Regions from separate parts of the Lactobacillus sp. ESL0225 genome, predicted to be linked through region 2. Evidence: predicted binding sites of a transcription regulator. Region 2 holds the regulator's gene; each other region holds the start of a gene.
The links. The regulator HrcA, encoded in region 2, represses chaperone genes, less so after heat shock. The targets are predictions, from matches to a motif close to TTAGCACTCNNNNNNNNNGAGTGCTAA.
Positions count from the first base shown of each region.

Region 1: F5ESL0225_RS06805 (Hsp20/alpha crystallin family protein) is a predicted target of HrcA. The motif match lies at 2,708-2,734, and genes of this name have one in related genera.
Region 3: F5ESL0225_RS02285 (ATP-dependent Clp protease ATP-binding subunit) is a predicted target of HrcA. The motif match lies at 1,801-1,827, and genes of this name have one in related genera.

Region 1 covers NZ_REHK01000010.1:151,376-156,415, reverse strand. The annotation lists gene F5ESL0225_RS06815 (nucleoside hydrolase) at 1-456, shown strand, start outside; gene F5ESL0225_RS06810 (C1 family peptidase) at 736-2,052, opposite strand; gene F5ESL0225_RS06805 (Hsp20/alpha crystallin family protein) at 2,183-2,605, opposite strand; gene greA (transcription elongation factor GreA) at 2,805-3,266, shown strand; gene F5ESL0225_RS06795 (CPBP family intramembrane glutamic endopeptidase) at 3,503-4,165, shown strand; tRNA gene F5ESL0225_RS06790 (tRNA-Gly) at 4,296-4,366, opposite strand; gene F5ESL0225_RS06785 (SOS response-associated peptidase family protein) at 4,426-5,022, opposite strand.
Region 2 covers NZ_REHK01000007.1:333,335-338,374, forward strand. The annotation lists gene dnaJ (molecular chaperone DnaJ) at 1-112, opposite strand, end outside; gene dnaK (molecular chaperone DnaK) at 191-2,029, opposite strand; gene grpE (nucleotide exchange factor GrpE) at 2,049-2,627, opposite strand; gene hrcA (heat-inducible transcriptional repressor HrcA) at 2,640-3,689, opposite strand; gene ribF (riboflavin biosynthesis protein RibF) at 3,816-4,748, opposite strand; gene truB (tRNA pseudouridine(55) synthase TruB) at 4,768-5,040, opposite strand, start outside.
Region 3 covers NZ_REHK01000006.1:121,063-126,102, reverse strand. The annotation lists gene ptsP (phosphoenolpyruvate--protein phosphotransferase) at 1-1,119, opposite strand, end outside; gene F5ESL0225_RS02295 (phosphocarrier protein HPr) at 1,119-1,385, opposite strand; gene F5ESL0225_RS02290 (hypothetical protein) at 1,499-1,681, opposite strand; gene F5ESL0225_RS02285 (ATP-dependent Clp protease ATP-binding subunit) at 1,876-4,023, shown strand; gene F5ESL0225_RS02280 (DUF1827 family protein) at 4,113-4,394, shown strand; gene F5ESL0225_RS02275 (peptide chain release factor 3) at 4,567-5,040, opposite strand, start outside.

The DNA.
Region 1 (5,040 bases), on a different contig from region 2:
AATGTGGTACAAGTAAATGCTGATGGAACACAAGAATGGAATGCTTTTTGGGATCCATTTGCGGTTGATCGAGTCTTTCAATCTGAGATTCCAATGCAAGTCATCGGACTAGAGAGTAGTGAAGAACTACCACTAACCAATCGACTTAAGATGCACTGGGCAAGTTTGAGAAAATATCCGGTAGTTGATTTAGTAGGTCAAGCATATAGCTTATTAGTAAATCCTCCAATTCAAAGTGCCCAACTTTATTTTTGGGATGTATTGACGACAATTAATGCTTTATATCCAGAAGTGGTTATAGCTTCGGAAAAGCGAACAGTTAAAGTACGTACCGTGGGTGATGCCGCGGGTCGCTTGGAAGATGATGAAAACGGGCGGGAGATTACTTTAGTAACCAAAGCTGATAAGGACTTCTTTTTTAAAAAGTTTGATGAATTAATGATGCAGACTAAGTAAAACTATAAAACAGTTCCAGTTTAGAGCTGTTTTTTTGCTTATTATAAATAAAGTGAGTATATATACTTACTTATAGCGATTTATATCATTTAGTACAAAAATGAGAAGATAGTTAATTAGAAGAGTAGTCTACCTAGATACAAGGATGAAAAAGCAAAATGTAAGCAAGTAGTTAGGAGTCAACCAAAAAGACTAACTCAATAAAATACTGAGTTAGTCTTTTTATTTATAAAACTGGCTAATTTTTTAGAAGCAATCTGTACTAGAATCCTCGCCGGCTTAAGCCAATGAATCCCAAGCTGGTAATTCAGTTGCAGAGCCTTCGGCTAAGGTGATTTGTTCAGAAGTTAGATACTTCTTATGAACAGCAACTTCATAAACGTATTCTTTAAACCATTCATTGTTCATTACAAAAAAGCCCTTGTCACCATTTTTTTCACCCCAGGAATTTTCTACTTTCCACTGGCGAATGTGACCCTGATCTTCGTCGACGCCAACAAGAGCCATGGCGTGACTAAAGTAGCCGGCACCAGTTCGCAAGCGATCAGCTTTTGACATTTTTAAATCAACCCCAAATAGGTCACTTAATTGATATAAGTTGCTGTCTAAATAGCCTTTTTGCCGATCACTTTGCTCACCAACATCATTGCCAAACCAAACAGCTTCGCCATCCTTTAACTGGTTAACACTAGCACGTTCTAAGTATTCAATGGGAACATTGAGCCATTGAATGTGACAAGTGCCATCAATGTTATTGGCATCAGGCAAACTATAAAGTTTATTGTATTCATGGTCGGGAGCGTTAGCTAGAAGTACATAATCGTTAAAGTCAACATCGCCCATATATTTATGTAGAAATTCTAGTGGGGTTAATTCTTTGTCTAAGTGATAATTTTTGTCATCATCACGATATTCTAAATCAAACTTCTTAGGTGGCTCTCCTACAGCAATAGCTGTCATTCGATAAACCTCACTTAGGAATTGTTCACGAACGAGTTTGATTTTTTCATCTTCTCCTGCTTGTTTTAATTTGCGGAGAACCAGTGCGTCTTTTTTAAGCTTATCGCCTAAGGCTTTGCCAAAGCCCGCTGTATTATTTGCATTAAAGCTTTCTGGCATCGCATATGAAGGTACAACACCATACTTTTCAATTAAGGCTGTTGCCATTTGAAAATGCCCGCCATCTTCACCAGCATTATTTAGATGGGTTTTAACAATACGAGAATTGAGTGGCTCACTAGCTGTTGCAATAATATAGTTATAGAAATTATTAGTTCGTTCAATTTTGTCCCAGAAAAAGTTATAACTTTGGGAAAAAGTAAAGTTTTTACAATGATACTTTTGCCCAAAATTATGACGTAAAATATTTAGCGTCGCAAATTCCCAGCAGCGACCAGATTGACGTTGATTGGTTACATTATCAGTAGCTAATTCTGTTGAAAAAACGCGGGTTAGTTCATTTTGCACCCGATCATTATAAGCAGCAGCCAAGACACCACTTTTTTGTGCAGCTCTAGCAACAACCTGATTTTGCGGGCTTTTATTAAAATCAGCTGAAAATTTTTCTAATTCTTGTAAGGTAAGTTTGTATCCCATAGGTGAATCTCCTTTTAATTTAATTTTAAATCACTTCATATTTTAATCTAAAAGAAAAACGAGTTCAATAAGTGAACTCGTTTTTAGGAATTATAGGGTTGATAGTTTTGTCAGAATTGTGTTATTTAAGTTAGTCAATTTTTATTGAATTATCATTTTTATCTGTACTTTGCTTTGGTAAGACGACGGTTAAAACACCATTTTCATATTTGGCACTAATTTCATTAGCAGCGACATTTGGCAATCTAAAGCTTCTAGAAATGTGACCAATACTTCTTTCACGGTGAATAATACTACTATTGTGGGAAACATCCTTAAATGCTTTCCTCGACCCAGCAACACTTAAAATACCATTATTGTAGTTTAAGCTAATATCATCTTTATTCATACCTGGCATATCAATATTAATTACATAATCATGATCATTTTCAGCTACATCAGACTGCATTAATTTTGTTATTTCAGTCTCATCAAAAAATTTTCTCGGAAGATCAAACCAATCATTCATTGCATCGAAAAAGTCATTGTGACGATTTATCATTTCATTTGTCATAGTAAAAACTTCCTTTCAAAATTAAATTAATTTATTACAGAAGACTTTCAATTCCTCTGTACAATTATTATTATAGTATTCAGCTCTTAAAAATAAAAATAATTAGCACTCTTATTTTTTTAGTGCTAATTATGTGATAGCTATCCTTTTATTATAAGGATTATAGCTTGTGGATTATTAAAAATGAGGAGAAGAAGTTTTGACTTATTATCAGAAGATGACCCCAGAAGGCTATCGAAAAATTGAGATGGAAATTGCTCGTTTAAAAAAAGAGCGTCCAAGACGAATTAAAATTTTGCAGGCAGCTCGAGCATTAGGTGATTTATCAGAAAATACCGAATATACTGAAGCTAAGCGCGAGTTAGGACATTTGCAAAGTAGATTACGTTATTTAAATAAGCAGTTGAATTATGCTGAAATTATTAAAAAAACTACTGATGGTAAAGTTGATTTAGGCAAAATAGTCACACTTGAGATTGGTCAAGAAAAAGAAACTGAGACATACCAAATTGTTGGTCGGATGGAAGCCGATGTCACTAAGGGTAAGCTTGCCTTTGATTCACCATTGGGACAAGCAATTATGAAAAAAACTGTAAATACGACTGTAGAGGTAATAGCTCCTGCGGGAAACTATCAAGTAACAATTAAAGCAATCGATTAAAGACACCCTATTTAGTCGTACTTAATGTTAGTAATATAGTGTCCTATTAGGAATTAGTTGTGTCATATCTGAATTTAGATATTAAGTTTCTAGGAAGGGATTAGAAATCTTATCGAAATGGATGGTCGAAAAAGCTGGCTATTTAAGAAAAGTTAATGGTCATTTCATAAAATTACTTTTTTTTGCTATAATATGGATTTTGGAGAGTATACAATTAGTTAGATAGAGGTAGTTTTGTGAATACACCAGCATCAAGAGAAGGTAACCTAATACGCTATATTGTTTATTTTATTGGCTATTTAATGACAGCTGGCGTAATCAAGCTAGTTATTGAAAATCTGCCAATTCATGTTTGGAATTTTATCTTATTTGCAACAATTTCCTTAATGGTTCTGTTATTTTTTATTTATCGCTTTAATCGCGAGCAACGCTTTTTTGCTCCGGGATTAGCCGGTTCATGGATTAGTAATTTTGCGCTTATTATTGGCATGACCCTGCTAATTACTGTATTCAGAATCAGTATTTCTTGGCTGCAATCGTATAATCACTTGCAGTTGTACGGTCTGCAAACAACATATTTGCACCATGAAGGGGTGGCAAATTATTGGTTCTTTGTGATTGCGTTAGGAATAGTTTTACCGATATTACAAGAGTTTTTAATTACTGGCTTTTTGTTTAACTATGCTTTTAGGCGTGATAATGTACCTACCGCTATTTGGGGGATTATTACATCTGGAATTTTATTTAGTTTGCTTAATTGGCAAAATTCAGCAACATTATTATTAGTTAATTTCTTTTTTGGCGCTATTTTTGCTTGGTCTTATTTGTATACACAAACTTTATGGATGCCGATTTATTTATCTGTTTTAAATGGTGTTTTACTTTTAATTATGACGTAAATTTATGAACCAATGTATTTTAAGATAACTAAATTGCTTGGTCTGTTTTGGGGCCAATTATAAGAATTAAATTACATAAAAAACGTAGGTTAAACCCTTAGGATTGACCTACGTTTTTTATATAGTATTAAGCGGATAGCGTGAATCGAACCCGCATCTTCAGCTTGGGAAGCTAACATTCTACCATTAAACTATACCCGCATTTCTTCTATATTTTACCATAGTTTTTTAGAAAAACCAACTTTCGGTAAAATTTATGGTTAATGGACCATTTTGGTGGCAACTAGATTTACGTCACGCGTAATTAGTGCGGAAAAATTTTGAAATAACCACTGGCGTAGTTCATCTGGCTCAATAACTAATGGCATCCGATCATGGATTGGTTGCATTATTTGATTAGCGGTGGTAGTAACCATTGAAAAATAATCGTTTTGGTAAATACCAGCAATTAAAGTCAGGGGCTCGTTAGAATTATGAAAACTATATTGTTCATGTGCTTGTTTACCGTATTTAGTAATATAAGTTTCCTGTGCTGTTTCAAAAAAGCAGTTTGTAACAATGATGCATCGTCTACGTGCAAAAGATGAATCCCACATAGATGGACGTTGATTGAAGAAACGCTCTATCCGAGCATTGAAAATAACTTGATTTTGTTTCATTGGCTTGGGATAGCCCCAAGTTTTAGGAATTAAAAGTAACTGATTATTTTGATATAAGAGTACAGGGGCCTTGTTTTTGGGAAAAATATTAGAATTTTGCGGTAGATTCGAATCTGGTTCTATTAATGGTAATTTTAAATCGGTAATTAAGTATTTTTTGATTTCAGCTAAGCTTGGTATTTGGAATTGATGACACATTTGATCCTCTGTATTTTA
Region 2 (5,040 bases):
GATTGATATCAGGATGGTATTTCTTAGCTAATTTACGATAAGCAGAATTAATTTCTTTATCACTGGCATTTCGATCAACACCTAGCACACTATAATAATCTTCTTGTGCCATCTAAAAGCTCCTTACTTTCCAAAAGAAAAGAACTACTTTCATGGCAGTTCTTTTCTAATTTATTCAATTATAAACCCATTACTTGTCAGGGTCTACTTTATGAAATTCGCCATCGCTAGCTGAACCATCACCTGCATTGCCATTTTGACCATCAGCTTCAGCACCAGGTTGTCCTTGAGCTCCACCATTAGCTTGGTATAACTTAACCGCTAAGTCTTGAGCAACTTTTGATAGTGCATCTTTCTTAGTCTTCATTTCTTCCAAGTTATTGTCCTTTTGTGCCTGCTTCAATTCATCAAGCGCATCTTGAACCTTCTTAATGTCGTCTTCAGAAACTTTATCCTTAACTTCACCCAAAGTCTTTTCAGTTGAGAAAATTAATTGGTCAACTTCATTGCGTAAGTCAACTTCTTCTTTCTTCTTTTTATCTTCTTCGGCATGCTCTTCAGCTTCTTTTTGCATCTTTTGAATTTCTTCATCGGATAAACCAGATGAACTCTTAATGGTAATCTTTTGTTCTTTACCTGTACCCATATCTTTAGCCGAAACGTTTACAATTCCATTCTTATCGATATCAAAGGTTACTTGAATTTGTGGAACACCACGAGGTGCGGCAGGAATATCAGTCAGTTCAAAACGACCCAAGGTCTTATCATCAGCAGCCATTGGACGTTCACCTTGCAAAACGTGGACATCAACAGCAGGTTGATTATCAGCAGCAGTTGAAAAGATTTGACTCTTAGACGTTGGAATTGTGGTATTCTTTTCAATTAATTTAGTGAAGACACCACCCATGGTTTCAATACCAAGTGAAAGTGGAGTAACATCGAGTAAAACGACATCCTTAACATCACCTGAAATAACACCACCTTGAATAGCAGCACCTAAGGCAACAGCTTCATCAGGATTGATTGAGTGGTCAGGTTCTTTTCCAGACCACTTCTTAACTGCTTCTTGAACCGCTGGAATTCTAGTCGATCCACCATTTAAAATAACCTTATCAATATCATTAACAGTTAAGTCTGCATCTTTTAGTGCATTATCAAATGGAATCTTAGTTCGATCAACAAGATCAGCCGTTAATTCATCAAACTTAGCACGAGTCAAATCAGCTTCTAAGTGTAATGGACCGGCTTCACCAGCAGAAATAAATGGAAGTGAAATGTGAGTTGAAGATACGCCAGATAGATCTTTCTTAGCTTTTTCAGCAGCATCTTTTAATCTCTGTAGTGCCATCTTATCAGTTGATAAGTCCACACCATTTTCATCTTTAAAGCCTTTAACAAGCCAGTCAATGATCTTATTATCAAAGTCATCACCACCAAGACGTGTATCACCATTAGTGGATAATACCTGAAAGACACCATCACCTAGTTGCAAAACAGAAACATCGAAAGTTCCACCACCAAGGTCATATACTAAAACTTTTTCATCTTCAGCATCTTTATCCAAACCATAAGCAAGTGATGAAGCAGTTGGTTCGTTAATAATCCGTTTTACTTCTAAACCAGCAATTTTACCAGCATCTTTAGTAGCTTGACGTTGAGCATCATTAAAGTAAGCTGGAACCGTAATAACTGCTTCAGTAACCTTCTCACCTAAATAGTCTTCTGAAAATTTCTTAATATATTGTAAAATCATTGCAGAAATTTCTTGTGGTGTATAGGCCTTATCCCCAATTTTGACTTTATAACCAGCCTCACCAATGTGACGCTTAATTGAAGAAATAGTATTAGGATTAGTAATTGCTTGCCGTTTAGCTACTTCACCAACTTGAATTTCACCATCCTTAAAGGCAACTACTGAAGGAGTAGTTCTGTTACCTTCTGGATTAGTAATAATTTTTGGTTCCTTACCTTCAAGAACTGCAACTGCAGAGTTAGTTGTTCCAAGATCAATACCGATAACTTTTGACATTAATAAAACTTCCTTTCAATTATTGTGCAACAACAACCATTGCTGGTCTTAATGTGCGATCCTTATATAAATAACCCTTTTGTAAAACCTGAACGATATAATTCTTCTGCTCATTATTTTCAGCAGCAACCGTTTGAACTGCCTGATGTAAGTTTGGATCAAATTCTACACCTTCAGCATCGATTTCACTAATTCCATGATCTTTCATCGCCTTAATTAAGGAGTCAAGAGTCATTTGAACACCCTTTTTAAGCTGCTTTGAAGCTTCATCATCTACTTCAATTGCTAAAGCTCTTTCTAAATTATCCATTGCCGGTAAAATGTCTTTAGCTAAAGACTGAGATTCATACTTAATCAATTGTGCACGTTCATTATTATAACGATTTTGCATATTTTGCATTTCTGCTTGACTACGTAAATATTTATCTTCTAAATCTTTATTTTGTTCCTGCACCCTAGTTAACTCTGATTTGATTTTATCTTTTTCAGATTCAGATGCTTGTTGATCATCTACTTGAGCTTCAAAATCTTTCGTTTCATCCGTTGCCGGTTGATTTTCTATAAAATCTTTTTCATTAGTCTGTTTTTCTTTACTCACAGTTAACCTCCTTTATTTAAATCTGCCATAATATTCCAGTAGCTTTTTAGCTAATTCATTTCTAAAATATTCTAGTAGGCCAATCACTTGCGAATACGGCATATTATTAGGACCAAGTAAAGCAATAATACCTTTACCATATGACCCTACACTGTACTCTGCAGTAAGAAGACTATAATCCTTCAATAAATCATTAGATAATTCCGAACCTAAACTAACTCTTATGGGTGAGTGACTATCACTTGAGTTCATTACATTAGTCATTAAATTCGAAACTAAATCTTCATGACCCAGTAATTCATAGAGCGATTTCAAACTTGAAGCATCGCTTAGTGAACTGTTATTTAAAAGATTTAGCTGCCCGTCAACATACATTTGCTCACTAGTAGCCTCTTTAACCACATCTTCAACCAATTCAATTAATTCAGTGATATGATGAAGACCAAATTTTTCACTTAAATCTTGACTCAATGAACTCGGGTTTATTTCGTTTAAAGTCTTACCTACCAATTCATTGTTTAGCATTCGCACAGCTTTTTCAACTTCATCGCCACCAATATTATAGGGTAAACGATAAACTTGACTGTGAACATTCCCATCACTGGTAACCAAAATAGCCATAACTTGCCTATTCACTAATGGAACAATTCGAAAACCAGTAATAGTTAAAGAATTACTCTCTGGTCCTTCAGCAAAAGCAGTATAATTAGTCAAATCAGATAAAATTTTGGCCGCCTCTTGAACAATTTCATTAACTTGATGAAATGGCTGGCTAAATTGTAGCATAATTCTATCATATACTGATGCTGGCAAACGTAATGGCTCAACTAAATTATCTAAATAGTACCGATAGCCATCAGTTGATGGTAAACGGCCACTAGATAAATGAGTTTTTTCAATTAAGCCCTTGTCTTCTAAAAGAGCCATTTCATTACGAATAGTTGCACTGGAAACTTTAATTGGCAGTTGGTTCATTACAGTTTTTGAACCGACAGGATCATGTGTCTGTGTAAAATTATTAATAATTGTTTTTAAAATTAATTCTTGACGTTCGGTCAACATAAATATCGCCCTCACTTTTAGCACTCTTATTTGCTTTGTGCTAACAATTATTATGATACTAGTATTTAGCAGAATGTCAAGCTGAGTGCTAATTATTTTGAAATAAATTTTTGCAACAATTTTAACTTATCTGTACTGCTCAAAATAGTCTGTAATCTTTAATTTATCCTGTTTCATTTGCTCTTTTAGTTGATTTAAATTAGCAAACTTTATTTCTCCGCGTGTATACTTATACCACTTAATTATTATCTTTTGGTCATAAGCCTCTTCACTAAAACCAAATAAGTTAGATTCAATATATATTTTTTGGGCACTGTTAATTGTTACATTATAGCCTACACTAGTCATTGATTCATACCACTTACCATTAATCATTGTCCTCGTAGCATAAACGCCAACTTTAGGAATCACCTTATTCTCATCCCAAACTAAATTAGCAGTTGGAAAGCCCAACTTGTGACCATTACGCAGTCCGTGCCCAATATAACCGGACATGACATAAGGTGTGCCAAGTAAGTCTTTAACTAAGTCCATTTTTCCATTTTTAATAGCTCTTTTAATCTCTGTTGAGCCAATTTTTTGGTCATTGTATGTTTGTTCCGGAACTGTAATAATCTCAAATCTGTTTTGCGCAAATTTAGGTAAATTCTGCATATTGGCAATATTTTTAGGTCCATAGGTATAATCAAAACCAGCAACAACAGTCTCAGTATTAAGTTTAACAATAATATTATCTACAAATTCTTGAGCACTTACTTTGCTAAATTGCTCATTAAAATGCATCACCAACAAATAATCTACTCCAAGCTGCCGCATTTTATATATCTTTTCATCTAGGGTATCAATATAACTCACTACTTGGTTTTGATAGACCTCCTTAGGATGCCGATCAAATGTCATTAGCACTAAGGGTAAGCCCTTACTATTGGCAGTGTTCTTTGCGACCTTTATTAACTGCTGATGTCCACGATGAACACCATCAAAAAAGCCGAGAGCCAATACAATTTTACCCGGGACAATATTCTTTTTAACTGGATAAGATAAATGAATAATTTGCACTGTTGAACCTTCATTTCATCTAATTATTTTGCAAAAGCATTAATTCAGGACGGTACATTGTACCTCTGGCTTGATAAATCGCCTTAACTTTATTATTGTACCTTAATGCAACTTTTTTTGCATTCGTTTTCAAAGCAATTGCTGCCCCATTTTTTACCTTTAGCCATTGATTTTCGTTCAAGTCAATTGTCTGATAATCTTTGAAAAATACTTCGATTGGTTGTATTGCTTTTTCAGCTATAGCTGGATTGCTAATAATTTCATCTAGTTTAACAGCTTGACTGAGATTAAA
Region 3 (5,040 bases), on a different contig from region 2:
TCTGAAAATTTCTTCATTTTGTAAAGATAATCTGATTGCTCGTACACCGAGGAATGGATTCATTTCTTCGGGTAAGTCCCAATAATCAAGGTGTTTGTCACCACCAATATCCATGGTTCTAATAATAACTTGCTTACCATTCATACCTTCGATAACTTCTTTATAGGCTTCGAATTGCTCTTCTTCAGTTGGAAAATTTTTCGAATCCATATATAAAAATTCAGTACGATATAGTCCGATGGCTTCAGCACCGTTATCATTTACACCTTGCATGTCATTAGGTGTACCAATATTAGCAGCAATAATAAACTTCTTGTTATCAGCAGTAACTGATGGTTCATTTTTCAATTTTTCCCATTCAGCTTTTTGCGCCAAGAACGCTTCACTTTTTTGCTGATAGGCTGCTATTTGGTCAGCATCTGGTTCAATTACTACATCACCATTTAATCCATCAACAGCTATATTTTGACCATTTTCAACATCAGCAGTGATTGATTCAGTACCAACAACAGCTGGCAATTCAAGCGAACGAGCCATAATTGCTGAGTGCGCCGTCCGCCCACCAATATCAGTAACGAAACCTTTAACAAAGTTTTTATTTAGTTGAGCAGTATCACTTGGCGTCAAATCATGAGCTACGACAACCACTTCATGGTCAATCGTTGCCGGATTAGGTAATTCTTTTCCTAATAAGTGAGCCATAATTCGCTTAGAAACATCACGAACATCGGCAGCACGTTGCTGCATATATTCGTTATCAGTCATACCTTCAAAAATTGTAATAAATTTTTGAGCAGTTTCATCAAGTGCAGCTTCACTATTAATTTTTTGTTCCTTAATTTCGGTTTCGATTGCACCAGTAAATTCAGGATCATTTAAAATCATCAAGTGAGCTTCAAAAACTTGTGCTTCTTCTTCTCCCAAGCTTGTTTTAGCACTATCACGAATCTTTTCAACTTCAGCAGTTGAAACCTTAATTGCTTCGTGATAGCGAGCTAGTTCACCTTCAACATCGCTGACATTAGCCTTTGAAAATGAAAGATCCGGTTCTACCAAGAGATAAGCTGGTGCTACAGCAATACCATCACTTGCAGCAATTCCTTTTAATGTCTTGGTCATTATTCAGCTAAGCCTTCTTTTTTCATTGTTTCAGAAATAGCTTCAATAGCATCCTTTTCGTCATCACCATCAGCACTAATTGAAACATCAGCATTTTTGCCAACACCAAGTGACATAACACCCATGATTGACTTCAAATTAACTGATTTGCCATTGTATTCCAAGTTGATGTCTGAACCAAACTTAGAAGCAGCTTGTACTAACAAGGTAGCAGGACGAGCATGAATACCTGTTTCTGCAATAACATGAAAATCGCGTTTTTCCATTATAATATCTCCTTTGAATTCAAAAAAATAAAACCGGTAGTAAATACCTATTCGTGTACTTAGACTATCATTTTTTTGCAAAATAGACAACATTAATGTAACAGTTTACATCATTAAACTTGTGTATTCTTTTGCATGTAAATTATTTGACCTCCACGGAGTGCCTTACCAGTTATATTTTGTCTTTTCCCAAAAGATCTTAAAGCAGCTTGGAAAGCAAAGGCTTCTTTTGGGTGAACTTGATATGAATCAAGTTCACCGCTAGCTAACTGCTCAAGAATTTTTTGATAATCCAAATATACCACCGTTTCTTTCAAATTAATAATAATCTAGATAAATTTAGCAAATTTTTGACTACTTTGCTTATCTACATTTTAACATATTGTACCTACATCCGACCACCAAGCTTTTATGTTTAGCACTTGATTATTAAGAGTGCTAATTATATAATTTAGGGAAAGATGAATCAAAGCGAAAGGCGGTAATATAATTGCTTTGTCAAAACTGTCATAAACGACCTGCTTCCATTCACCTCTTTGCTCAGGTAAATGGTGAAAGTCGCGAAATCAATTTATGTGGTCAATGTTATCAAGAACTTGAACAACAAGGAAATATTAATATGAGCAATAACAATAATAGCTTTTTCGGTGATTTTAATAATCCATTCAATAATGGTGGTAATGCCGATGATTCACAAATGAATAATAATGGTGGGACTTCAGTTGGCAATAATGGCGGTAAGCGGTCACTTTTAGATCAGTATGGAACTGATTTAACTGATTTAGCTCGAAAGGGCAAAATCGATCCAGTGATTGGTCGTGACCAAGAAATCGCTCGTGTAATTGAAATTCTAAATAGAAGAACTAAGAATAACCCTGTCTTAATTGGCGAGGCTGGTGTAGGTAAAACTGCAGTAGTTGAAGGATTAGCTCAACAAATTGTTGACGGATCTGTCCCAGCTAAATTACAAGACAAAAGAATTGTTTCATTAAATGTGGTTTCTTTAGTTCAAGGGACCGGAATTCGTGGACAATTTGAACAACGTATGCAACAACTGATTAATGAATTACAAAATCAAGATGACATTATTCTTTTTATTGATGAAATTCATGAGATTGTTGGTGCAGGAAACGCTGAAGGGGGAATGGACGCTGGTAATATTATTAAACCGGCCCTCGCCCGTGGTGATTTACAATTAGTGGGAGCAACTACTCTCAAAGAATATCGTGAAATTGAGAAAGATTCAGCCTTAGCTCGAAGATTTCAACCAGTTGATGTAAAAGAACCCTCTGTTAAAGAAACAATTCGCATTCTCCAAGGAATTAAAAAGCGTTATGAAGATTATCATCATGTACAATATACAGATGATGCTATTCAGGCTGCAGCTGAATTATCTGAACGCTATATTCAAGATCGCTTTTTACCAGATAAAGCAATTGACCTACTTGATGAAGCTGGTTCGCGTATGAATCTAACAATCCCTTATGTAGACAAGGACAAAATTAAAGAACGTATTGAAGCTGCACAACAACTTAAACAGGAATCGCTTAAAAACGAAGACTATGAAAAAGCCGCTTATTACCGTGATCAAATTGAAAAATATAATAAAATGAAAAATCAAAACGTTGATCCGGATAAGTCACCTATTATTACAAATAAAATAATGGATAAAATTGTAGAAGAAAAAACAAGTATCCCGGTAGGCGAATTACAAAAGCAAGAAGAAAATCAATTGCAAAACTTGGCTACAAATTTGAAGTCACATGTTATTGGCCAAGATGAAGCTGTTGATAAGTTGGCGCGAGCTATTCGCCGTAATCGAATTGGCTTTAACAAATCGGGTCGTCCAATTGGCTCATTTCTTTTCGTTGGGCCAACTGGAGTTGGTAAAACAGAGCTAGCAAAGCAATTAGCTAAGCAAATGTTTGGTTCAGAAAATGCCATGATTAGATTTGATATGTCAGAATTTATGGAATCCTATTCAGTTTCTAAATTAATTGGTTCTGCACCGGGTTATGTTGGCTATGAAGAAGCTGGTCAATTAACTGAACAGGTTCGGCGTAATCCATACAGTTTGATCTTGCTAGATGAAATTGAAAAGGCTGATCCATCTGTAATGAATTTATTCTTACAAATTTTAGATGATGGTCGCTTGACTGACTCACAAGGACGCCAAGTTTCATTTAAGGATACAATTATCATTATGACTTCAAATGCAGGTCAAGGAATTAAACGTGCCAGTGTGGGCTTTGCTGCTGAAACCGCAGGAAAAAAACCCGATTCTGTCCGTAATTCAATGAGTGAATTCTTTAAACCTGAATTTTTAAATCGCTTAGACGATGTAATTGAATTTAACGAATTATCAACTAAAGATTTAGTTAAAATTGTCAATTTAATGCTTGATGAAGTTAACGGTATGGTCAAAAACCAAGGAATTAATATTACCGTTACAGACGAAGCTAAGGAGCAATTAGTTCAAGAAGGATATAATCCAGCAATGGGGGCACGCCCACTTAGAAGAATAATCCAAGAAGAAATTGAAGATAAAGTAGCTGATTTTAAACTTGATCATCCAACAGCTAAAAAATTACTTGCCAAAGTTGATAATCAAAAAATAGTCATTAGTGAAGAAAAATAATATTTTTATTAAATATTAAAGAAAAAAGTGAAAATTAGCGTTATAATAAAGTAAAGAAATAGTGAAAATAGAAGAAATGGGTGAATAGCATGCATTTGATAGATGTGACCAATAGTTATCGTGAATTAGTTCATAGTCAACTAAATACAACTAACGTCAATTATGTCAAGGTTTATTCCCTAGGCAATACCTCTGTTATCTATACTGAAAGTGACGATGCAATCGAAATTGTTTTGGAAAATCATAACCGACGCGTTCGTAAAGAAGAAGTTAATTTTATTATTGAGCGACTAATTAAAGAAGAAGCTCCAGCATATACATTGATATCTGATAAAAATCAAAGAGTAATTGAAATTCACGTTGATAAATAAGAGTCTAAAAAGAAGCTAGCTCTTTAAACTAATATAAAAAGGGTTTGAACATTTATGTTCAAACCCTTTTTGGTGGTCTGGGAAAATAGTTTTTCCCAGACTTTTATTTTTTTACATACTGTAAAGTGTTAATTTATGAAAACATTTTAACTTCAAGGAAAGTTCTTTTTACCTATAATTTTTCAGTCAATTTAACATCTGGATATTTATCTTGGAAAAATCTTTCAGCAAACTGATTTTCAAATAAAAACAAAGGTTGATCATAACGATCCTTTACAAGCAAGTTACGGCTACTTGACATTGCTGGATCCAATTGACTAGGATCAATCCATTTAGCTACACGATGACCAATATTAGTCATTTCAATCTCAGAATTATACTCATTCTTCATCCTAAATTTAAAAACTTCAAATTGTAACTGACCAACTGCACCTAAAATATAATCATCTGTTTGGTAATTACGATAAAGCTGGATTGCTCCTTCTTGAACCAACTGGTTCATTCCTTTATGAAAGGACTTCTGTTTCATCACATTTTTAGCTGTAACACGCACAAACAATTCTGGCGTAAATTCTGGCAAGGCAGGATACGTTATCTTGCGTTTACCAGCATAAATACTGTCACCAATTTGAAAATTACCCGTATC